One region of the Ensifer sp. 38_S197 genome, then DNA from elsewhere that is predicted to be linked to it. Evidence: predicted binding sites of a transcription regulator. Region 1 holds the regulator's gene; each other region holds the start of a gene.
The links. The regulator PhoB, encoded in region 1, activates phosphate uptake and scavenging genes when phosphate is short. The targets are predictions, from matches to a motif close to TGTCATNNANCTGTCAT.
Positions count from the first base shown of each region.

Region 2: AC1Z3V_RS27220 (UDP-2,3-diacylglucosamine diphosphatase) is a predicted target of PhoB. The motif match lies at 3,046-3,062, and genes of this name have one in related genera.
Region 3: AC1Z3V_RS16955 (NAD-glutamate dehydrogenase) is a predicted target of PhoB. The motif match lies at 3,388-3,404, and genes of this name have one in related genera.
Region 4: AC1Z3V_RS16110 (alkaline phosphatase D family protein) is a predicted target of PhoB. The motif match lies at 3,257-3,273, and genes of this name have one in related genera.

Region 1 covers NZ_JBXOVZ010000002.1:1,358,093-1,363,450, reverse strand. The annotation lists gene argF (ornithine carbamoyltransferase) at 1-145, opposite strand, end outside; gene AC1Z3V_RS19715 (aspartate aminotransferase family protein) at 249-1,448, opposite strand; gene AC1Z3V_RS19710 (GcrA family cell cycle regulator) at 1,870-2,391, shown strand; gene phoB (phosphate regulon transcriptional regulator PhoB) at 2,460-3,143, opposite strand; gene phoU (phosphate signaling complex protein PhoU) at 3,346-4,059, opposite strand; gene pstB (phosphate ABC transporter ATP-binding protein PstB) at 4,110-4,925, opposite strand; gene pstA (phosphate ABC transporter permease PstA) at 4,939-5,358, opposite strand, start outside.
Region 2 covers NZ_JBXOVZ010000002.1:2,925,127-2,930,484, reverse strand. The annotation lists gene AC1Z3V_RS27230 (helix-turn-helix transcriptional regulator) at 1-348, opposite strand, end outside; gene AC1Z3V_RS27225 (NADP-dependent malic enzyme) at 628-2,940, opposite strand; gene AC1Z3V_RS27220 (UDP-2,3-diacylglucosamine diphosphatase) at 3,113-3,949, shown strand; gene AC1Z3V_RS27215 (MFS transporter) at 4,047-5,267, shown strand; gene dgcA (N-acetyl-D-Glu racemase DgcA) at 5,219-5,358, opposite strand, start outside.
Region 3 covers NZ_JBXOVZ010000002.1:776,878-782,235, forward strand. The annotation lists gene AC1Z3V_RS16935 (aspartate-semialdehyde dehydrogenase) at 1-583, shown strand, start outside; gene AC1Z3V_RS16940 (lytic murein transglycosylase) at 782-1,603, shown strand; gene AC1Z3V_RS16945 (carbonic anhydrase) at 1,673-2,326, opposite strand; gene pdxY (pyridoxal kinase PdxY) at 2,463-3,344, opposite strand; gene AC1Z3V_RS16955 (NAD-glutamate dehydrogenase) at 3,630-5,358, shown strand, end outside.
Region 4 covers NZ_JBXOVZ010000002.1:594,750-600,107, forward strand. The annotation lists gene typA (translational GTPase TypA) at 1-1,429, opposite strand, end outside; gene AC1Z3V_RS16110 (alkaline phosphatase D family protein) at 1,629-3,191, opposite strand; gene AC1Z3V_RS16115 (amidase) at 3,490-4,764, shown strand; gene AC1Z3V_RS16120 (hypothetical protein) at 4,900-5,061, opposite strand.

The DNA.
Region 1 (5,358 bases):
TCATCGCCAGCATCTTGCCGGCGAGCGGCTTCTCGGCGGTTCCGGCCTTGGTCGCCGCCTTTCGGACGCGGGCGTCGTCGATGATCGTCCGGAGATCGGCGGCCGTCACGGCCGAAAGATCGAGAAAATGTCTGGTGCCTGCCATCGTACTCGGTTCCTGTCTGAAAAATCGATCCGTGGTGCGCCCGCATTCCGCGTGAACGCACGAGGGTCATTCTAACACCCTGTGTCGGCGTCGGTCCTATCCGTTAAGCAGCGGCGTTGCCGCCGGCCTTCCGAACTGCTTCGGCAGCGCGCTCGATGCGCGCAAGGCCCTCGCGCGCTTCCTCCGCCGTCACCGTCAGCGGCGGCAGCAAGCGCAGCACATTGTCGCCCGCCGGCACGGCCAGGAGCTTCTCGGCGCGGATTTCCTTCAAAAGATCGGCCGAGGGGCCCTTTACCTTGATGCCCAGCATCAGGCCGTCGCCGCGGATGTCCTCGATGACGTCCGGGTAGCGGTCTTTCAGCGAGGCGAGTCCCTGGCGGAAGACGAGCGCCACATCGCGCACATGGGCGAGGAAGCCGTCAGCGAGGATGACGTCAAGCACGGCGTTGCCGACGGCCATCGCCAGAGGGTTGCCGCCATAGGTGGAGCCATGCGTGCCCGCCACCATGCCGGCCGCCGCCTCTTCCGTCGCCAGGCAAGCACCGAGCGGGAAGCCGCCGCCGATGCCCTTCGCAACGGCCATGATATCCGGGCGGATGCCCGCCCATTCATGGGCGAAGAGCTTGCCGGTACGGCCGACGCCGGTCTGGACCTCGTCGAGGATCAGGAGCAGGCCGAACTCGTCGCAGAGCGCGCGCAGTTCCTGCAGGAATTCCTTCGTCGCCGGGCGAATGCCGCCCTCGCCCTGGATCGGCTCGATCAGGATCGCGGCGGTCTCTTCGGTGATCGCATTCTTGACGGCCGCGAGGTCGCCGAACGGAACCTGATAGAAGCCCGGGGCCTTTGGTCCGAAACCTTCGATGTACTTCTGCTGGCCCCCGGCGGCGATCGTCGCGATCGTGCGGCCGTGGAAGGCGCCCTCGAAGGTGATGACGTGAAACTTCTCCGGCTGGCCCTTGGCGAAGTGATAGCGCCGCGCCGTCTTGATCGCGCATTCCAGCGCTTCCGCACCGGAATTGGTAAAGAAGACCCGATCGGCGAAAGTGACGGCAGCCAGGCGGCGGCCAAGGCTTTCCTGCCCCGGAACTTCGTAAAGGTTGGAAAGGTGCCAGACCTTCTCGGCCTGCGCCTTCAGCGCCTCGACGAGATGCGGATGCGCGTGGCCGAGCGAGTTCACGGCAACGCCGGCGGCGAAATCGAGGTAACGCGAGCCGTCTTCGGCGATCAACCAGACGCCCTCTCCTCGCTCGAAACGCAACGGCGCGCGCATGTAGGTATCGTAAAGCGGCGTGGTTGCAGTCATGCGAGGCTCTCCTTCACTCCAATCGGCATCGGTACCGCAGCTTCATGCGGCCCGATAAAAATCAAAAATGCCGCCTTTCGGCGGCGCAGGCACTATTCCCATTTCGCACCGCAATGTCAACAAAACCAAGCCTTGCAGCGCGATGGCGAGACCCGTTTCCCTGCGACGAAAAAATCGGCCGGAAGGGCTTGCAAAAATGCAACGCTGATCGAGCAAGTTGGGGAAAACTACGAATTCGATTCGGCGTGATTCCCCGGACTCTTGCCACGGAGTCCAGCGGTCAGTACGTTAACATTCAATTACTAGACGCATGCGGCGGACCTAGTCACCAAAAGAGTTATCGCGTTTGCAACCTCGGGGTTCAGCCGGGGTGCGGTGAGGGATTCTGCCATCCCCAACGCTGAGAACGGAGAGTGCAGAGATGAACTGGACTGACGAGCGGGTGGAGAAACTGAAGAAGCTTTGGTCCGAGGGCCTGAGCGCAAGCCAGATCGCGGCGCAGCTCGGCGGCGTCAGCCGTAACGCTGTCATCGGCAAGGTTCACCGCCTGAGCCTTCCCGGACGCGCCAAGGCTGGCGGCAGCGCCACGGCGGCGGCCCGCCCGAAGCGGCCGACCTCGGCCCCGCGCGCTCCGAACTACGCCTCGCGCGTTTCGACCCGCACCGTTGCCCGTCCGTCCGGCGCCACCGTTCTCAAGGAAGAGATCGAAGTCGATCTCGTGGCCGAGCAGAACTTCAGCATCAGCACGGACGTGGTCGTGCCGATGTCGCGCCGCCTTGAGCTGACCCAGCTCACCGAACGCACCTGCAAGTGGCCGATCGGCGATCCGCTGAAGGAAGAATTCCACTTCTGCGGCAATGACTCGCCGGAGTCCTCGCCCTATTGCAACTTCCATGCACGGCTTGCCTACCAGCCGTCGGCCGAGCGTCGGCGGATGCGCTGAAGCTCCGCACAGGAACAAAAGAAAAGGGGCTGATCGGCCCCTTTTTAATTGCCTGTCGTTGGCCCCTCTCAGCTTTCGAGCGAGTAGCCGGCGCCGCGGACCGTGCGAATGACGTCCGGCATGGTCGAGAAGTTCAACGCCTTGCGCAGGCGGCCGACATGCACGTCGACGGTCCTTTCGTCGACATAGATGTCGTGACCCCAGACGCCATCCAGCAACTGCGAGCGCGAGAAGACCCGGCCCGGAGAGGACATCAGGAACTCGAGCAGGCGGAATTCCGTCGGTCCCAGGCGAACCTCGCGGCTGCGGCGATGAACGCGATGGGTTTCCCTGTCAAGCTCGATGTCGCCGCAGCGCAGCAGCGTCGAGAGCACTTCGGGCTTCGCCCGGCGAAGCATCGCCTTGACGCGAGCCATCAGTTCCGGCGTCGAGAAGGGTTTAACCACGTAGTCGTCGGCACCGGTCGCGAGACCGCGAACGCGCTCGCTTTCCTCGCCGCGCGCCGTCAGCATGATGATCGGCAGCCGCTCCGTCTCCGGGCGCTGGCGCAGCCGACGGCAAAGCTCGATGCCGGAGACGCCGGGCAGCATCCAGTCGAGGATCAGAAGGTCGGGCAGGCGTTCCTGGAGCCGGATCTCCGCCTCGTCACCCCTGAGGATCGTATCGACGTCGAAGCCTTCCGCTTCCAGATTGTAACGCAACAGGACGCTCAGCGCCTCTTCGTCTTCGACCACGGCGATTTTTGGCAACATCAGGTAACGTCTCCTTACCGCGAGCGCCGTGCGGCTCCAGTGGCCGGGCCGGCGCTCAGACACTCTAAATCTGGAGCATTTCCGCGTTTTTCAAAGGCAGTGCGAAAGCCGCATGCTTCAGATACAGGAATTCGGGGCCGCGACCGGAGCCGCGACCAGGTGATATTCACGGGGCATGCATTGCGAACGGCGCGTCTAACGCTCAGTCGTTGACCGAGCCCAACGTCGACGTATTGTCATCCTTCGGACGCTCGCCTTCCGGCTGGGCACCCGTTGCCATGTAATAGATCGTCTCGGCGATATTGGTCGCGTGGTCGCCGATGCGCTCGATGTTCTTGGCGCAGAACAGAAGATGCGTGCAGGGCGTGATGTTGCGCGGGTCTTCCATCATGTAGGTCAGCAGCTCGCGGAACAGCGAGGTGTAGATCGCATCGATCTCCTCGTCCCGCTCGCGAATGCTGTTGGCCTTTTCCGGCGAACGCGAGGCATAGACGTCGAGTACTTCCTTGAGCTGCACCAGGGCAAGCTCGGCGAGGTGCTCGAGACCGCGGGCAAGCTTGCGCGGGATGCCGGAACCGGCGACGGCGATCACGCGCTTGGCGGTGTTCTTGCCGAGGTCGCCGACACGCTCCAGGTCGGAGGCGATGCGGATCGACCCCATGATCTCGCGAAGGTCGGCGGCGACCGGCTGGCGCTTGGCGATCGTGACGATCGCCTTCTCGCCGATCTGGCGCTCGGCATCGTCGAGGATGGTGTCGTCCGAGATCACCTTCTGCGCCAGAGCCAGGTCGGAATTGACCAGGGCGCGAACGGATTCGGCGACCATCTGCTCGGCGAGACCGCCCATTTCCGAGATGCGGCGCGTCAGGTACTTCAGTTCTTCGTCATAGGCGGACATGATATGCATGGACATGATCGTCGATCCTTGCGGGCGCTTTCCAGTTACTGTTGCAGCCGTCATTGGCCTCAGCCGAAGCGGCCCATGATGTAATCCTGGGTGCGCTGGTCATCCGGATTGGTGAACATCTTGTCGGTGTCGTTCTCCTCGACGAGATTGCCGAGGTGGAACATGGCGGTGCGCTGCGACACGCGGGCGGCCTGCTGCATCGAGTGGGTCACGATGACGATCGTGAAGTTCGTGCGCAGTTCGTGGATGAGCTCCTCGACCTTGGCCGTCGCGATCGGGTCGAGGGCCGAACAGGGCTCGTCCATCAGGATGACTTCCGGGCTGACGGCAACGGCGCGCGCGATGCAAAGGCGCTGCTGCTGGCCACCGGAAAGGCCGGTGCCCGGTTCATGCAGGCGATCCTTCACTTCGTTGAACAGGCCGGCTTTCTGCAGGCTGGTTTCGACGATCTCGTCGAAATCCGCCTTGGTGCGGGCAAGCCCGTGGATGCGCGGACCGTAGGCGACGTTGTCGTAGATCGACTTCGGGAACGGGTTCGGCTTCTGGAAGACCATGCCGACGCGGGCGCGCAGCTCGACCACATCGATGGTCGGATCGTAGATGTCGTCCTCATCGAGCGTGATCTTGCCGGTGACACGGCAGTTCTCGATGGTGTCGTTCATACGGTTCAGCGTGCGCAGGAAGGTCGACTTGCCGCAACCGGACGGGCCGATCAGAGCCGTTACCGTATTCTCGCGGATGTTGAGGTTGACGTCGAAAAGCGCCCGCTTCTCGCCGTAGTAGACCGACACATCCTTGCCGATCATCTTGTAGGGCACAGTGTTCATTTTCTGATCCAAGGCCTTCTCGACTGCTGCTTCTGACATGATGTTCATAGAAATTACCTCACTACCAACGGCGCTCAAAGCGACGTCGCAACAGAATGGCGCCAAGGTTCATGACGACGAGGAAGATGAGAAGAATGATGATCGCGCCGGAGGTGCGCTCGACGAAGGCGCGTTCGGCCTCGTTGGCCCACATGTAGATCTGCACTGGCAGCGCCGTCGACGGCTCCATCGGCGAACCGGGATAGTCGACGACGAAGGCGACCATGCCGATCAACAGCAGCGGCGCGGTTTCGCCAAGCGCGTGGGCAAGGCCGATGATCGTACCGGTCAGAATGCCCGGCATCGCCAGCGGCAGAACGTGATGGAAGATGGTCTGCATCTTCGAGGCGCCGAGACCGAGTGCCGCCGAGCGGATGGACGGCGGAACCGCCTTCAGGGCCGCGCGCGTGGCGATGATGATCGTCGGCAACGTCATCAGCGT
Region 2 (5,358 bases), 1.6 Mb from region 1:
TTCGGTCGAAAGGCCGATCTCCTGCGCCGCCTGGAACAGGGGCTCGCAATCCGGAAAACGATGCCGCGCCATCGTCCACTCCACCGGGCGGACGCCGCCAAGTGCGAGTTTCAGGATGGGATCGATTCGATGAAGGCTGCGCGACCGGTAGATTTCGGCCGCATAGGCACCGAAGGTGTGATGCAGGCGGCAGATCTTGAGCTCGTCGGCGTAGGGCTCGGCTTCAAGGTACAGGAGATGAGCGATGCGGAAGGTCCGGCGCATCAGCGTAAAGAAATGAGCGGGCTCGACACAGCCCCCGCATTCCAGGATTTCCAGCATGTCGAGGACAGCCTGTTGCTCAGTCATGCCACAACACCGAATCTCGTCCGAGGTTGCAGCATGGTTAGGGGTTCACCTTTTGTCCAGCGCAAACTTAGCTGTTTAGTGTGCAATACCAGACATGCAATTTCTGATTGGCGGTTTTCCCGACTGGTCTGCCCGAGCGGGTGGCAGAGGATGATTCCTCTGTGATTCCCGGACGATAGCGCGCCGCGCGCGATTGCGCGACGCCTGGATATGGCATTGGGGGCGCCGGTCTGGCGCCCGGTATCCGCGAAGATCGATGGCGATCTCCGCGGCTTCATATCAACCCGGATGGCTGGCTTCGACGACCGCGAGGGCCGCCATGTTGACGACACCGCGCGACGTGACCGAAGGCGAAAGGATGTGTGCGGGCAGCGCCGAGCCGAGCAGGATCGGGCCGACATGCAGGCTGTCGGTCATGGTCTTGACGACGCCGAGCGTGATGTTGGCGGCATCGAGATTGGGGAAGACCAGCAGGTTGGCTTCGCCCGGCAGGCTGCTGTCCGGCATGACGCGCTGGCGCAGCGCTTCCGAGATTGCCGCATCGCCGTGCATTTCACCGTCGACTTCGAGGTCGGGCGCGAGTTCCCGCACGAGCTGGAGCGCCTTGCGCATCTTGGTGGCGCTTTCCGAATCGCGCGAACCGAAGTTCGAATGCGAGACGAGGGCTGCACGCGGCGTGATGCCGAAGCGGCGGATTTCCTGTGCCGCCATGACGGTGGTCTGGGCGATTTCCTCGGCGCTCGGGCAGTAGCTCACATAGGTATCGGTGAAGAAGGTGGCGCCGCGCTGCGAGATCAGCAGGCTGAGCGCGGAGAAGTCGAGCACGCCCTCGCGCTTGCCGATGATCTGCGAAACGTCGCGCATGTGGCGGGAATAGCGGCCCTCGACGCCGCAGATCAGCGCATCCGCTTCGCCGCGCTTGACGGCCAGCGCGCCGATCACGGTCGTGTTGGTGCGCACGATCGTACGGGCGGCTTCCGGGATCACGCCCAGGCGGCCGACGAGCGAGAAATAGTCCTCGACATAGTCGCGATAGCGCGGATCGCCTTCGGGGTTGACCACTTCGAAATCGACATCGGGACGGATGCGCAGGCCGTAACGGCGCAGGCGCGTCTCGATGATCTGCGGACGGCCGATCAGGATCGGGCGGGCCGTGCCTTCTTCGAGAAGAACCTGGGCGGCGCGCAGCACGCGTTCGTCTTCGCCTTCGGCAAAGATCACGCGGTTCTTCTGGGCGTTCTTCGCCGCGGCGAAGACCGGCTTCATGATGAAGCCCGAGCGGAAGACGAAGCGGTTCAGCTTGTCGAGATAGGCGTCATAGTCCTGGATCGGACGGGTGGCGACGCCGCTCTCCTCGGCCGCCTTGGCGACGGCCGGCGCGATGCGCAGGATGAGGCGCTGATCGAAGGGCGAGGGGATCAGGTAATCCGGGCCGAAGACCGGGGTCTCGCCGGAATAGGCGCGGGCGGCGACGTCGGACGGCTCCTCGCGGGCAAGGCCGGCGATGGCGCGGACTGCCGCCATCTTCATTTCTTCGTTGATGGTGCTTGCGCCGCAATCGAGCGCGCCGCGGAAGATGTGCGGGAAGCAGAGAACGTTGTTGACCTGGTTCGGGAAATCCGAGCGGCCGGTGCAGATCATCGCATCCGGACGGGCGGCACGGGCAGCCTCCGGCATGATTTCCGGCGTCGGGTTGGCAAGCGCCATGATCAGCGGCTTCTCCGCCATCTGCACCAGCAGTTCCGGCTTCAGCACGCCGGCTGCGGAAAGTCCGAGGAACACGTCTGCGCCGGCGATGCTGTCGGCAAGCACGCGGTTGTCGCTCTCCTGCGCGTAGACGGACTTCCACTCGTCCATCAGCACTTCGCGGCCCTTGTAGACGAGGCCTTCGAGGTCATGCACCCAGATGTTCTCGCGCTTGGCGCCAAGCGTCACGAGCAGGTTGAGACAGGCGAGCGCGGCGGCACCGGCACCCGACGTGACGATCTTCGCCGTGGCGATATCCTTGCCCGCGAGTTCGAGGCCGTTGAGGATGGCGGCTGCGACGATGATGGCCGTTCCGTGCTGGTCGTCATGGAAGACCGGGATCTGCATCTTTTCGCGCAGGCGACGCTCGACCTCGAAACACTCGGGCGCCTTGATGTCTTCGAGGTTGATGCCGCCGAAGGTCGGTTCGAGCGCCGAGATGACATCGACCATGCGGTCGATGCTCGAGGCATCGATCTCGATGTCGAAGACGTCAATGCCGGCAAACTTCTTGAAGAGAACTGCCTTGCCTTCCATGACAGGCTTCGAAGCCAGCGGTCCGATATTGCCGAGGCCGAGCACGGCCGTGCCGTTGGAGATAACGGCGACCAGGTTGGCGCGGGCGGTGAAATCCGCGGCGGTTTCCGGGTTGTCGCGGATGGCGATGCAGGGGGCGGCGACACCAGGCGAATAGGCGAGCGCCAGGTCACGCTGGTTGCCGAGCGGCTTGGTGGGCTGGATTTCGAGCTTTCCCGGGCGAGGGTAACGGTGGAAGAAAAGGGCCTGCTGGTCGATGTCGCCGCTGGCCGGACCGGTTTGGGATTTCGTTTTGTCGCCCGTGTTCATTCTCTCGCATTCCTCATTCGTGGTCGTGCCTTTTGGCATGAATTCGGAACGAGGTACAGTTTTGCCGTATCGATTTTGACGGCCAGATGGGCGGCAAGGCGCTCATGTCATCTTCCTGAAACACGAGTCTGGTTTTCACGGGGGCAGAAAGCGTAACCCAGACGAGGCTGGCATGACGGCGCAGCAAGACAACTCCGTACGAAAGCTCAGGACGTTGTTCATCTCCGACGTCCATCTCGGGTCGAAGGCCGCCAAGACGGACTTCCTTCTCGATTTCCTGCGGTATCATGAAGCGGAGACGATCGTGCTGGTCGGCGACATCGTCGACGGTTGGCGGCTGAAGCGCAGCTGGTACTGGCCGCAGAACTGCAACGACGTCGTGCAGAAGCTTCTGCGCAAGGCACGCAAAGGCGCCCGCATCGTCTACGTCCCCGGCAATCACGACGAATTCCTGCGTGATTTTCCCGGCGTACATTTCGGCGGCATCGAGGTGGCGCAACGCTACCTTCACGAGGGCGCCGACGGCCGGAACTATCTGGTGCTCCATGGTGACGAGTTCGATGTCGTGGTGCGCAATGCCCGCATGCTCGCCTATCTCGGTGACTGGGCCTACGACACGGCGATCGCCATCAACATCGGCCTGGCCGCAATCCGCCGCCGCCTCGGCATGCCCTATTGGTCGTTCTCTTCCTGGGCCAAGCTTCAGGTGAAGCATGCCGTCAACTTCATCGGCGAGTTCCAGAAGGTGGTTGCCGACGAGGCCCGTCGCCACGATGCGCAGGGCGTGATCTGCGGGCACATCCACCACGCGGTCATCGAAGACATCGGCGACATCCGCTACATCAATACCGGCGACTGGGTGGAAAGCTGCACGGCGATTGCCGAGCATCATGACGGGACGATGGAACTCATCACCTGGCACCAGATGCGTGGCGGCGCCGTTGAAAGCGAAGCCTCCGGCGAAGCCGACAAGCTGCTTGCCCAATTGCTGACCCAGCGCGCCGCCTGATCGGAGAGCGACAGTTCGGCTCCTGTCGCGAAAACTAGGTTATGGCGAGGCCTGCCGGGGCTGTGCTAGAGATCGGGTACAGCCATCAGGTCAGCCGATGATTCCCACCTCAGCGCCCGCATCCGTGGGCCCTCCGCCGCGCCATTTCGCGCTTCGCATCGCCTTGCTCTTCTGCGCGCCGCTGATCGTCAACGGCTTCGCCATGCCGTATTTTCCAATGTGGTTGAGCACGCTCTCGATGACCGACTTCGAGATCGGCGTCGTCCTGGCGCTGCCGATGTTCGTGCGCGTCATCACGGCGCCGATCGCGGGCGTCATCGCCGACCGCCTCGGCGAGCGGACGATCGTGCTGATCTGGTCCGGCTTCCTGTCGCTCGCGACCGCACTGGTGCTGTTCTATTTCCGCGACTTCTGGCCGGTGCTGGTCATCTACACGCTGCAATCGGCGGTCTATTCGCCCTATGTGCCGATCGTCGAGGCGATTGCGCTCTCCGGCGTCCGGCGCTGGGGCTTCGACTACCCCCATATGCGGCTCTGGGGCTCGGTCGCATTCATCGGTGCGACGATGCTCGGCGGCTGGATGGTCGGCATTTTCGGCAGCGACATGGTGCTGCCGGCGATGGCGATCGGCTTCGGCCTGACGATCGCCATGGCCTATGCGGCGCCGCGTGTCGGCAAGCCGCGCCGGCCGTCGCCGATCACCGCGCTCACCGAGCCGCCGCCGAAGTCGCTCAAGCAGCTCGACCTGCAACTGCTCCTGATCGGCGTGACGCTGGTGAACGCCAGCCACGCGATGCTGTTCGCCTTCTCGGCGATCTACTGGCAGCAGATCGGCTACAGCGGCACCGAGATCGGCCTGCTCTGGAGCGCGGGCGTGGCGGCCGAAGTCACGATGTTCATCTTCGCCAAGGCGATCAGTCGCCGCTTCAGCGTGTGGGTGATGATCCTGTCGGGGTGTTCGCTTGCGGTGGTGCGCTGGATCATTTTCCCGATGAATCTCGGCTTCAGCGGCTATTTCGTCCTTCAGTGCTTCCACGCCTTCACCTACGCGATCATGCACACCGGCATGCAGCACAAGCTCGTCGAGCGGGTGGTGGAATCCCAGGAAGCGTCGGCCCAGGGACTCTATTTCTTCTACACCGGCATCTTCACCGCGATCTTCACCTTCCTGTCCGGCTATTTCTACGCCTGGTACGGCGTGAACGGCTTCTATTCGATGTCGGTCGTCGCCTTTGCGGGTTGCTGCTTCGCGGTGACCGCCTGGTATCTTCAGCCCCAGAGACGCGGCTCCGGGGGGAAGACGAGCGAAGCCTCGTAGCGCAGGCCGGGTGTGCGATCTTCGGCGAGCAGCAGCGGCCCGTCGAGGTCGACGAAATCAGCACCCTGGGCGACGAGGATCGCCGGGGCCA
Region 3 (5,358 bases), 580 kb from region 1:
CGTCGTCTCGACCTACCAGTCGGTTTCCGGTGCCGGCAAGGAGGGCATGGACGAGCTCTTCAACCAGACCCGCGCGGTCTTCGTTGCCGACCCGATCGAATCGAAGAAGTTCACCAAGCGCATCGCCTTCAACGTCATCCCGCACATCGACGTGTTCATGGAAGACGGCTACACGAAGGAAGAGTGGAAGGTCTTGGCTGAAACCAAGAAGATGCTCGATCCGAAGATCAAGGTGACCTGCACCGCCGTGCGCGTTCCCGTGTTCATCGGCCATTCGGAATCGGTCAACATCGAATTCGAAAACGAGATCACCGCCGATGAAGCGCGCGACATCCTGCGCGAGGCACCGGGTTGCCTGGTCGTCGACAAGCACGAAAACGGCGGCTACGTCACGCCGTACGAATGCGCCGGCGAAGACGCGACCTATATCTCGCGCATCCGCGAAGACGCCACGGTCGAAAACGGCCTCAACCTGTGGGTTGTCTCCGACAACCTGCGCAAGGGCGCCGCACTGAACGCGATCCAGATCGCCGAGCTCCTGGTCAACCGTGGCCTTATCAAGCCGCGCAAGCAGGCGGCCTGAAAGAGGCTGTAGAGCAGTTCGCTCCCGCCGAGCTCATCCGGGCTTGGCGGGTTTCCTGTTTCACGGGCCATGGGCGGTGTCGCCCCGGAATCACGTGAAACCACGATAAAGTTACCCGCCACTCCCGGTAGGTGACACCGCCGGCGAAGGCTGGCATTTTTTGAAAGCAACGAGATTCGGGCTATGACGGGGTATTTCATGCACAGGGCAAAGTGCGTAGCAGTGGGGCTTGCTGCCCTGATTTCGACTGCAATTTTTCCGGCTATGGCATCTGCTGCCCAATGCGGCAATGACGGCAGCGGCTTTGCTGCCTGGGTGCAGAACTTCAAGCAGGAAGCCTCCGGCAACGGGATCAGCCCTGCAGTCCTCGATCGCGCCCTGTCGAGCGTCTCCTACAACAAGGCGACGATCCGCGCCGACCGCGGCCAGAAGAGCTTCAAGCTGTCGCTTGACCAGTTCATGCAGAAGCGCGGTGGCCAGGCGATCATTTCCCGCGGCAAGAAGATGAAGCAGCAGAACGCCGCGCTGTTCACCAGCATCGAGCAGCGTTTCGGCGTGCCGGCCGGCCCGCTGATCGCCATCTGGGGCATGGAGACCGGCTTCGGCGGCTTCATGGGCAAGGAGCATACGCTCTCGGCCGTGTCGACGCTTGCCTATGACTGCCGCCGCTCGGACTACTTCACCGACCAGCTCTATGCGGCGCTGCAGCTCGTGCAGCGCGGCGATCTGAGCCCGGATGCGCACGGTGCTGCCCACGGCGAGATCGGCCAGACCCAGTTCCTGCCGGCCAACGTCTTGAAGTACGGCGTCGATGGCGATGGCAATGGCCACATCGACATGGTGCGTTCCAAGGCCGACGCACTGGCTTCGACCGCCAACTTCCTGCGCGGCCACGGCTGGCAGCCGGGTGCGGGCTATCAGCCCGGCCAGGCGAACTTCGCTGCGATCCAGGGCTGGAACGCGGCAAGCGTCTACCAGCAGGCAATTGCCATCATCGGCGCGGAGATCGACGGCCTCTGATCTTTCGGATATCCGACCTTTTCTGAGAAAGTCTCAAGCCCGGTTCGAATGGACCGGGCTTTTTGCTGGCTACATGCCCGGACGGGAGAAGTCGCCGGTCGCCGGGTCCATCACCCAGAGCTCGCCGGTCGAGATGTCGAACCAGGCGCCATGCAGATGCAGCTTGCCCTTGGCCTCAAGGATCTGAACGCAGGGAAAGGTGCGCAGGTTTGCAAGCGAGTTGCGGATCGAGACCCGCTCGAGCGCGCGCTGGCGCTCCGCCTGGGTCATGATGTCGTTGCTCTGGATCTGCTCGGCTGCCGGCTTCAGGAGGTGCATCCAGCGACCGATGAAATCACCGGGCGACAAGGGCTCGGCATCCGGATCGAGTGCCGCCTTGATGCCGCCACAGCGGCCATGCCCCATCACGACGATATCGCTGACGCGCAACGACTGCACGGCGAACTCCAGGGCGGCCGACGTCGAGTGATAATGACCGTCGGGTTCATAGGGCGGCATCAGATTGGCAACGTTGCGCACGACGAAGAGTTCGCCCGGGCCGCTGTCGAAGATCGTTTCCGGCGCCGCACGCGAATCGCAACAGGCGACGACCATCGTCTTCGGCTTCTGGCCGGATTCCGCGAGCGCCTTGTAGCGTTTCTGCTGTTCGTTGAAGCGGCCATTCATGAAGTTGTGGTAGCCGTTCAGAAGGTGATCCGGAAAACGCTGCTGCTGCTTGTCCATCGGTTTCTCCGCTGCTGCTTCGAGCCAGACGCGGGCCTTCGCCCGCATCACGCTCCAAGTCATGAAAATCATCATGATCTAAAGTTCAATCCACGATGTCTTCCAGGCATCGTCGATGAACAGCTTCTTCTATTTTCTATTTTCGCCGTATCTGATTCGGATGCACCAGACGGCGCATCTGCACCATCGCCATCGGCGTCGAAAGGCTCGAGGCATCCTGCTCGATCGTCAGTTCATCGGCACCGCGCTTGACGCTGCGCGCGATGATCTCGAACACGCTCGCGGTCGCCATCTGCAATGCGCGCTCTTCCGACAGTCCTTCGAGAAGTCGCGCAAGGAACACGGCAGTCAGCAAGTCGCCTGTGCCATTCGGCGGATTCTCGACCAGCCGATGCTCGGCGAGCAGCGCATGATTGCCCGAAAGGAAGAGGTTGCCCGTGCCGCCGCTCATCATCGGCACTGCCGAGGTCACCAGCACGCGGGCCGGGCCGAGGCCGAGAGCAGCATCGAGGATTGCCGTATTCGTTTCCAGCGTGGCGCCGGAGAGCCAGGCAAGCTCGAAGCGGTTCGGCGTCGCCAGATTGGCAAGCGGCAGCAACCGGTCGCGAATAGCCGTCGCGGTCGCCTCCGGAACATAGAGCCCGCCGGCATCGCCGATGACGGGATCGCAGGCATAGATGAGCTTGGGATTACGCTCCCTGAGGGCTGCCACCAGGCGCGCGACACCTTCGGCCTGACCGGTCGAGCCGAGATAGCCCGAAAGCACGGCGCGCACCTCGCCCACCCAGGGCGCTGCAATGAGATCGTCGATTACCGACTGGAAATCCGCATCCGGAATGGTGACCCGCGTCGAGCGCCCATGCCCGGGATGCCAGGGAAGAATGACCGTCGGCAGTGCCCAGACCGGATGCCCCAGCGTCTCCAGCGCGAAGACTGCGGCCCGGTTGCCGACCTTGCCACGCACGACATGGCTCGAGATGACGATGACGGCGCCGGGCAGGGAGGGCATTTCGGGCATCGACGAGTCCAATCCTTCAGTCTAGAAACTCTGATCACCCGACTGTCACCGCCCTGTCAACAGCCGATGGCAGATGGGTCCCGCAGAAGCCGCTGGCGTTTTCGTGCTTTTTCATCGATTTTCGAGCAATTTTCGCGAAATTGCCTTCGATTTAAATGGATTTAAGCTGTTTTCACGTGAAATTCTCCGATTTTGGGCTCGATTTTGCCGAAATCGGCGTAAAAAGCGGTCGCCATTAGCCATGGTTCTGATAGGGTTTGGCCTATCATGAGTGGGAGAGACTTCATGGGCGTGAAATACAATCCGAAGCGGGACAGACACATCGACGCAGCAAAGGCGGCCGCCATCAAACTGGGCGTCGACGGGCTGGCGCCGGAGATCCTCTTCGGTGGGGCCAGCAACGACGACCTCGATCTCTATTCGGCGGACATGCTGGCGCTGATTGCAGCCCATGCGCACCGTGAACTCGCCCGCTGGGACGGCGGCAAGCCACAGGTTTCGGTCGAGAGCGTCGCCGGCGTCGCACCTGGCGGCACCGAGGTTTCTATCATCGCGATTACCGAACGCAACATGCCGTTTCTCTATGATTCGATCATGGGAGAGATCACCAGCACGCACCGCGATATTCACCTCGCGATCCACCCCATTCTGGTTCAGGAACCGGGCAAGCCGGCGAAGCTCTTCGATCCGGAAGAGGCAAGCGATCCGGCGCACCGCGTCAGCCACATCCAGATCCATCTGACCAAGCTCGCGCCCGTCGAGGCCGAACATCTCAGCAACCGCATTCGCGACGTGCTGGAGCAGGTGCATCAGACCGTGCACGACTGGCCGGCGATGACGGCGCTGCTCGACCAGGCCATGCAGGAGCTCGAGGCCTACAATGCGTCGCGCAAGAAGAGCGACCGCGACGAGGCGCTCGCCTTCCTTCGCTGGCTGCGCGACAACAACTTCACCTTCCTCGGCATGCGCGAATACACCTATTCGGGCAAGGGCGAGAAGGCAGCCGTCGAACGCGGCAAGGGCAGGGGCCTCGGTATTCTTTCCAACCCGGACGTCCGCGTCCTGCGCCAGGGCAAGGACGCGGTGCTGACCACGCCGGAAATCCTCGCCTTCCTTGACGGTCCGGATTTCCTGATCGTCACCAAGGCCAACGTCAAGTCGGTCGTGCATCGCCGCGCCTATATGGACTATGTCGGCGTCAAGCGTTTTGATGCCGACGGCAATGTCACCGGGGAACTGCGCATCGTCGGCCTGTTTACCTCCACGGCCTACACCCGCCAGGCATCCGAGATCCCGCTGCTGCGCCACAAGATCGAGAAGATCGTCGATCACTTCGGCTACGATCCGCAGAGCCATTCCGGCAAGATGCTGGCAAACACGCTGGAATCCTACCCGCGTGACGACCTGTTCCAGATCGATGTCGGCCTGCTTGCCGCCTTCTGCGAGCAGATCAACGAACTCGGCGACCGGCCGCGCATTCGCGTGCTGCCGCGCATCGACCATTTCGACCGTTTCGTCTCGGTCATCGTCTTCGTGCCGCGCGAACAATATGATTCGGACGTTCGCGAGAAGATCGGCGACTACCTGAAGACGGTCTATGACGGCCGCGTCTCGGCTTACTACCCGGCCTTCCCGGAAGGCGGCCTGGCCCGCGTCCACTTCATTATCGGCCGTTCCGCCGGCAAGACCCCGCGCATTCCGCAGGCCAAGCTCGAGGAAGCCGTTCGTGAAATCGTGACGCGCTGGATCGACCGGTTCGATCTGCTCGCGCGCAAGGACGGCATCGGACTCAATGTCGACGAGGCCTATCAGTCGTTCTTCACGCCGGCGGAAGCCTATGCGGACCTCGCGGGTATCGCCGCCTGCAAGACGGAAGACCCGATCCGGATCTCCTTCTATCACTACCCGCGCGCCGTCACGCGCGCTGATACGGCAGAGCTGAAGATCTTCCATGCCGGCGAGCCCGTATCGCTGTCGCGCCGCGTGCCGCTGCTCGAAAACCTCGGTTTCCGGG
Region 4 (5,358 bases), 760 kb from region 1:
CCTTGTAGGGCTGGTAGTCGTGGAACAGGCGGTTCATGATCGCCGTGCCGCGGGTGTCGGTCAGAAGCTCCGACTGGTAGCCGATGAGGCCGCGGGTCGGAGCGAAGAACACGAGACGAACGCGGTTGCCGCCGGACGGACGCAGTTCGACCATTTCGGCCTTGCGCTCCGACATCTTCTGCACGACGACGCCGGAATGCTCTTCGTCGACGTCGATGACCACTTCTTCGATCGGCTCGAGCAGCTGGCCGTTGTCGTCCTTGTGCATGACGACGCGCGGACGCGACACGGCAAGCTCGAAGCCTTCGCGGCGCATGGTCTCGATCAGAACCGCAAGCTGCAGTTCGCCGCGGCCGGAGACGAAGAACGAATCCTTCTCGGAGGATTCTTCGATCTTCAGCGCAACGTTGCCTTCGGCCTCCTTGAACAGGCGGTCACGGATGACGCGGCTCGTGACCTTGTCGCCTTCGGTGCCGGCAAGCGGACTGTCGTTGACGATGAAGGACATGGTGACGGTCGGCGGGTCGATCGGCTGCGCGGTCAGCGCCTCGGCAACGCTCGGGTCGCAGAAGGTATCGGCGACGGTGCCCTTGGTGAGACCAGCGATCGCGACGATGTCGCCCGCATGCGCTTCGTCGATCGGCTGACGCTCGATGCCACGGAAGGCAAGGATCTTCGAGATACGGCCATTTTCGAGCAGCTTGCCGTCCTGGCCCAGAACCTTGACGGCCTGGTTCGGCTTCAGCGAGCCCGAATGGATACGGCCGGTGATGATGCGGCCGAGGAAGGGGTTGGCTTCAAGGATCGTGCCGATCATGCTGAACGGACCTTCGGCAACCGTCGGCTCCGGCACGTGCTTCAGAACGAGGTCGAGAAGCGGCGCCATGCCCTGGTCCTTCGGACCTTCGGGAGCGACGTTCATCCAGCCATCGCGGCCCGAACCGTAGAGGATCGGGAAGTCGAGCTGTTCGTCGGAGGCGTCGAGATTGGCGAAGAGGTCGAAGACTTCGTTGATGACTTCCTCGTGGCGGCCGTCCGGACGGTCGATCTTGTTGATCGCGACGATCGGCTTCAGGCCGACCTTCAGCGCCTTGCCGACGACGAACTTCGTCTGCGGCATCGGGCCTTCAGAAGCGTCGACGAGAACGATGGCGCCGTCCACCATCGACAGGATGCGCTCGACTTCACCACCAAAGTCGGCGTGGCCGGGGGTATCGACGATGTTGATGCGGGTTCCCTTCCATTCGACCGAAGTCGCCTTGGCGAGAATGGTGATACCGCGCTCTTTTTCGAGGTCGTTGGAGTCCATGACGCGCTCGGCAACGCGCTGGTTTTCGCGGAACGAGCCCGACTGCTTCAGGAGCTCGTCAACAAGGGTCGTTTTCCCATGGTCGACGTGCGCGATAATCGCGATGTTACGAATGCTCATTTTTCGTCTCGGAGGTTCAGGGCAAGCCCCGATGGGCCACGCCGCTTTTTCAATGGTCGCGCTCATACAGGTTTTTTTGCGATTGCGAAAGGGGGCGCGCGCACGAGCGCCGCGTTCGAATGCCGGTAGGCCATGGGTTTGCACCCGCCAGGGGTCTCGCGAACAGAGTTTGAGAAGCGGCCGGCCTGGACCAGATTCGTCATGCAATCGCGGCCGGATCGAGCGTCACGCGCCAGAGTTCCTGGTCCTGCCGGTCCATCAAACGGACCGTCATCCGCTCTGTCTGACCGTTGATATCGACGATGCCGAAGAACTGCAGACCGGCCGATGGCGGCAGGTTGCTGTCGATGCCGCCGCCGGACGCCTTGATGAAGCGGACCTCCGGCCCGAAGGTCATGTCGAGCTCCTTCGGCCCATAGGTGCCGGAATGCAGCGGCCCCGACACAAATTCCCAGAAAGGCGTGAAGTCCTTGAAGGCGGCGCGCGCGGGATCGTAGTGATGCGCGGCGGTATAGTGCACGTCCGCCGTCAGCCAGACGAGATTGTCGATGCCGTTGTCGCGGATGAAACGCAGGAGATCGGCGAATTCGCGCTCACGTCCCTGAGGCGCACCATTGTCGCCATTGGCGATCGCGTCCGAACCGCGCCTGTTGGCATAATCGTCCCAGACGACGAGACCGATCGGCATGTCGCAGGCGATCACCTTCCAGACCGCGCGCGAAGCGGCAAGTTCGCGCTTCAGCCAGTCCGCCTGCCGCCAGCCGAATAGCGCACCGCCGCCCTCGCCCTGGTTGGCGCCGCGATAGGATCTGAGGTCGACGAAGAACACGTCGAGCAACGGCCCATAGCCGACCTTGCGGAAGATGCGGCCGGGCTGCGTCGCCGGTGTGCGGATCGGTGTCATCTCGTGGAACGCCCGGGCCGCCCGCTCGGCATAGACGGCGACGTCCTTTTCCGGATAGCGCGGATCGTCGCGAAGATCGGTCGAGGCCGACCAGTTGTTCAGGACCTCATGGTCATCCCACTGGTAGAAGGTGGGGCAGACCGCGTTCAACTGCCGGACATGCTCGTCGAGCAGGTTGTATTTCCATTGGCCGCGATATTCCTCGAGCGTGCGCGCCACGTCGCGCTTCTCATGCGTGACCACCTGGTTCTTCCAGACGCCGCCATCGCGAAGGGGAATCTCGTCGGGGATGGGGTTGTCGGCATAGATCGTATCGCCGGAATGAATGAAGAAATCCGGCTCGTGCAGCCGCATGGTCGAATAGGTCTTCATACCGACATCGTCGATGCCCCAGCCCTGGCCCGCCGTATCGCCGGACCAGACAAACCGGACCGAGCGCTTGCGCAAGGGGGCGGTGCGAAACCGGCCGACCACCGGCTCGGAGACACGATTGACATCATAAAGATCCGTGGCGGTGAAACGGTAGAAGATGTCTTGGTCCAGCAGCAGCCCGTCGAGCGAACACTTGACCGCGCAATCGGTTTGGGGCGTCGCCGTGAGATCGGCAAGCCGAACCGGATTGGCAAAGCTCTCGGTCGTCGAATACTCGACCGACACCCGCGACGGTCGATCCACTCGGGTCCAGATCATGCCGGAGGAGGTATCGACATCACCCGATTGCACTCCGTGAATGAATTCCGGCCGGCCGTAGCCTCTAGCATAGAAGGGTGTCGCAAGGCCGGATGAGGCGACGAAGCCCGCGGCACCGGCGGAAAGCAGGAAAGAACGCCGGGAAAGCGTCTTGAGGATATCGGCCAAACAGACCTCCGATTCGGCAGCGCGACCGCGCGTGCCGGACCTTTGGTCATGCCGATGTCAGCGACGTAACAGCCGCATGAAACTATTTGAACGGTTTGGCGACAGTTCGGTGAAGGTCGGGACCACCTCGTTCGGCATCGGAGCAATGGCTTTCGCCGCCAATGCTGCTATCAAAGAAGAAAGCCTGACCGCAGATGCGAATCCGGGCAATGATCCCGCCTCATGCCGCCGCGCGGCGACACCAAATCGACAGGTCATCATCGTGTCTCACTCCGCCAACACTCCCGCCCGCGACCGCATGGAACAGATCCTGAGCCGGCTCAACGATCGCCGGCGCGAAGAAAAAGCCTTCGTGCGCCTCTATGCGGAAAATGCCCGCGCGGAAGCCGATGCCGCCGACCGCCGCCGACGGGACGGCACGAGCCTCGGTCCGCTCGACGGCAAGATCGTTTCGATCAAGGACCTTTTCGACGTTGCCGGCGAACCGACGCTTGCCGGCTCCATCATCCGCCGCAATGCGGTCCCGGCCGCGAAAGATGCCCTCGCCATTCAGCGACTGCGCGCTGCCGGCGCTGTGATCATCGGCAAGACCCATATGACGGAATTCGCCTTCACCGCGGTCGGCCTCAATCCGCACTACCCGGTGCCCGGCAACGCCACAAACGAGAGCCTCATCCCCGGCGGCTCGTCTTCCGGCGCCGGGGTTTCGGCAGCCGAAGGCACTTGCGACATTGCCATCGGTTCCGACACCGGCGGCTCCATACGCATCCCCGCGGCGCTGAACGGCATCGTCGGCTTCAAGCCGACCGCCAGCCGCATTCCACTCCAGGGCGCCTTTCCGCTGTCGCCCGCCCTCGATTCGCTCGGGCCGCTTGCGCGAACGGTTGCCGATTGCGCGACGGCTGATGCCGTGATGACCGGTGAGCAACCGAAACCGCTTGTCGCTCGCCCGATTGCAGGCCTTCGCATCGGCATCCCCCGGGGAAGGCTGTTCGAAGACCTCTCGCCCGAAATCGCCGATGCCTTCTCGGCAAGCCTCGGCCGGTTGGCCAAGGCCGGCGCGGAAATCGCCGACTTCACATTGGAGGACCTGATGGAGAAGCTCGGCGAAGCGACGCGAATCGGCTCGATCGCCGGGCTGGAAGCAAGCCGCATCCATGCCGGCTGGCTGAATGACGCCGCGGCCCCCGTCGACGACAGGGTCAAGCTGCCGCTTCGGCGCCGTCTCACCGTACCCGATGCAGCCATCGCCGCCTTGCTGGAAACGCGGCGCGGGCTCGCCGCCGCAATGGACGAGCGGCTTTCGCCCTACGATCTCATCGCGCTGCCGACGACACCGATCGCCGCCGTGCCGATCGCAAGCGTCGAAGCGGACCGGGCGGAATACAACCGCGTGGAGGATCTGTTGCTGCGCAATTGCCAGATCGCCAACCAGTTCGACCTCAGCGCCATCACGCTGCCGATGCCGAACCTCCAGCGCCCGGCCGGCATGATGCTGGTGGGCAGGAAAGGAACGGATGCGGCGGTGCTGGCGGCCGCTCTTTCGGTGGAGGCGCTGCTGCGGAAAAACTGACGCGACAAGACATCTCGATCGAACCGAGAAGAGCTGCGCACTGGGGCTGACGAGCATTCTTCCGTCGGACAGCGTCCATCGGACATGGCGGCTACGGCGGCAACCCAACCAGCGGCCGCGATAAGCGGCACCGCTTCAGTGCATCGTCTCGCCGGAGATCTCGTCGCGCAGAATGCGGAACGCGTCTTCAAGCGCGGCGACTAGGGCATCGGTGAGTTCGTCGCCGTCGTTGTTGGCGAGATAGAGGGCGACCATCGAATCGGATGGGTCGCGATAATGCTCGATATCGGTTGACATATCATTGTCCTTCATTCGCCGTGTCACATCCCGGCCATTGAGGTGACGATAGGCGAAGGGACTTGCGTAAAGCTGGATGCATGACGTCAAAGCGTCGAGCGAACATACCGATTGGATATCGCGCGGCGCACCGCTTCGATCCCGGTTCTATCGGCAATGGTCCGTAAAGGACAGAGGATAGTGGGCTATTTCGCTCGCACCGGGCGATCGACCACGCTAGAGCATGTCGCGCAGAAGCGTGGGAGCGCGGCGGAGGCTTGGACGAGATCACCTCGGCTCAGGCACCCTGCATTGTCA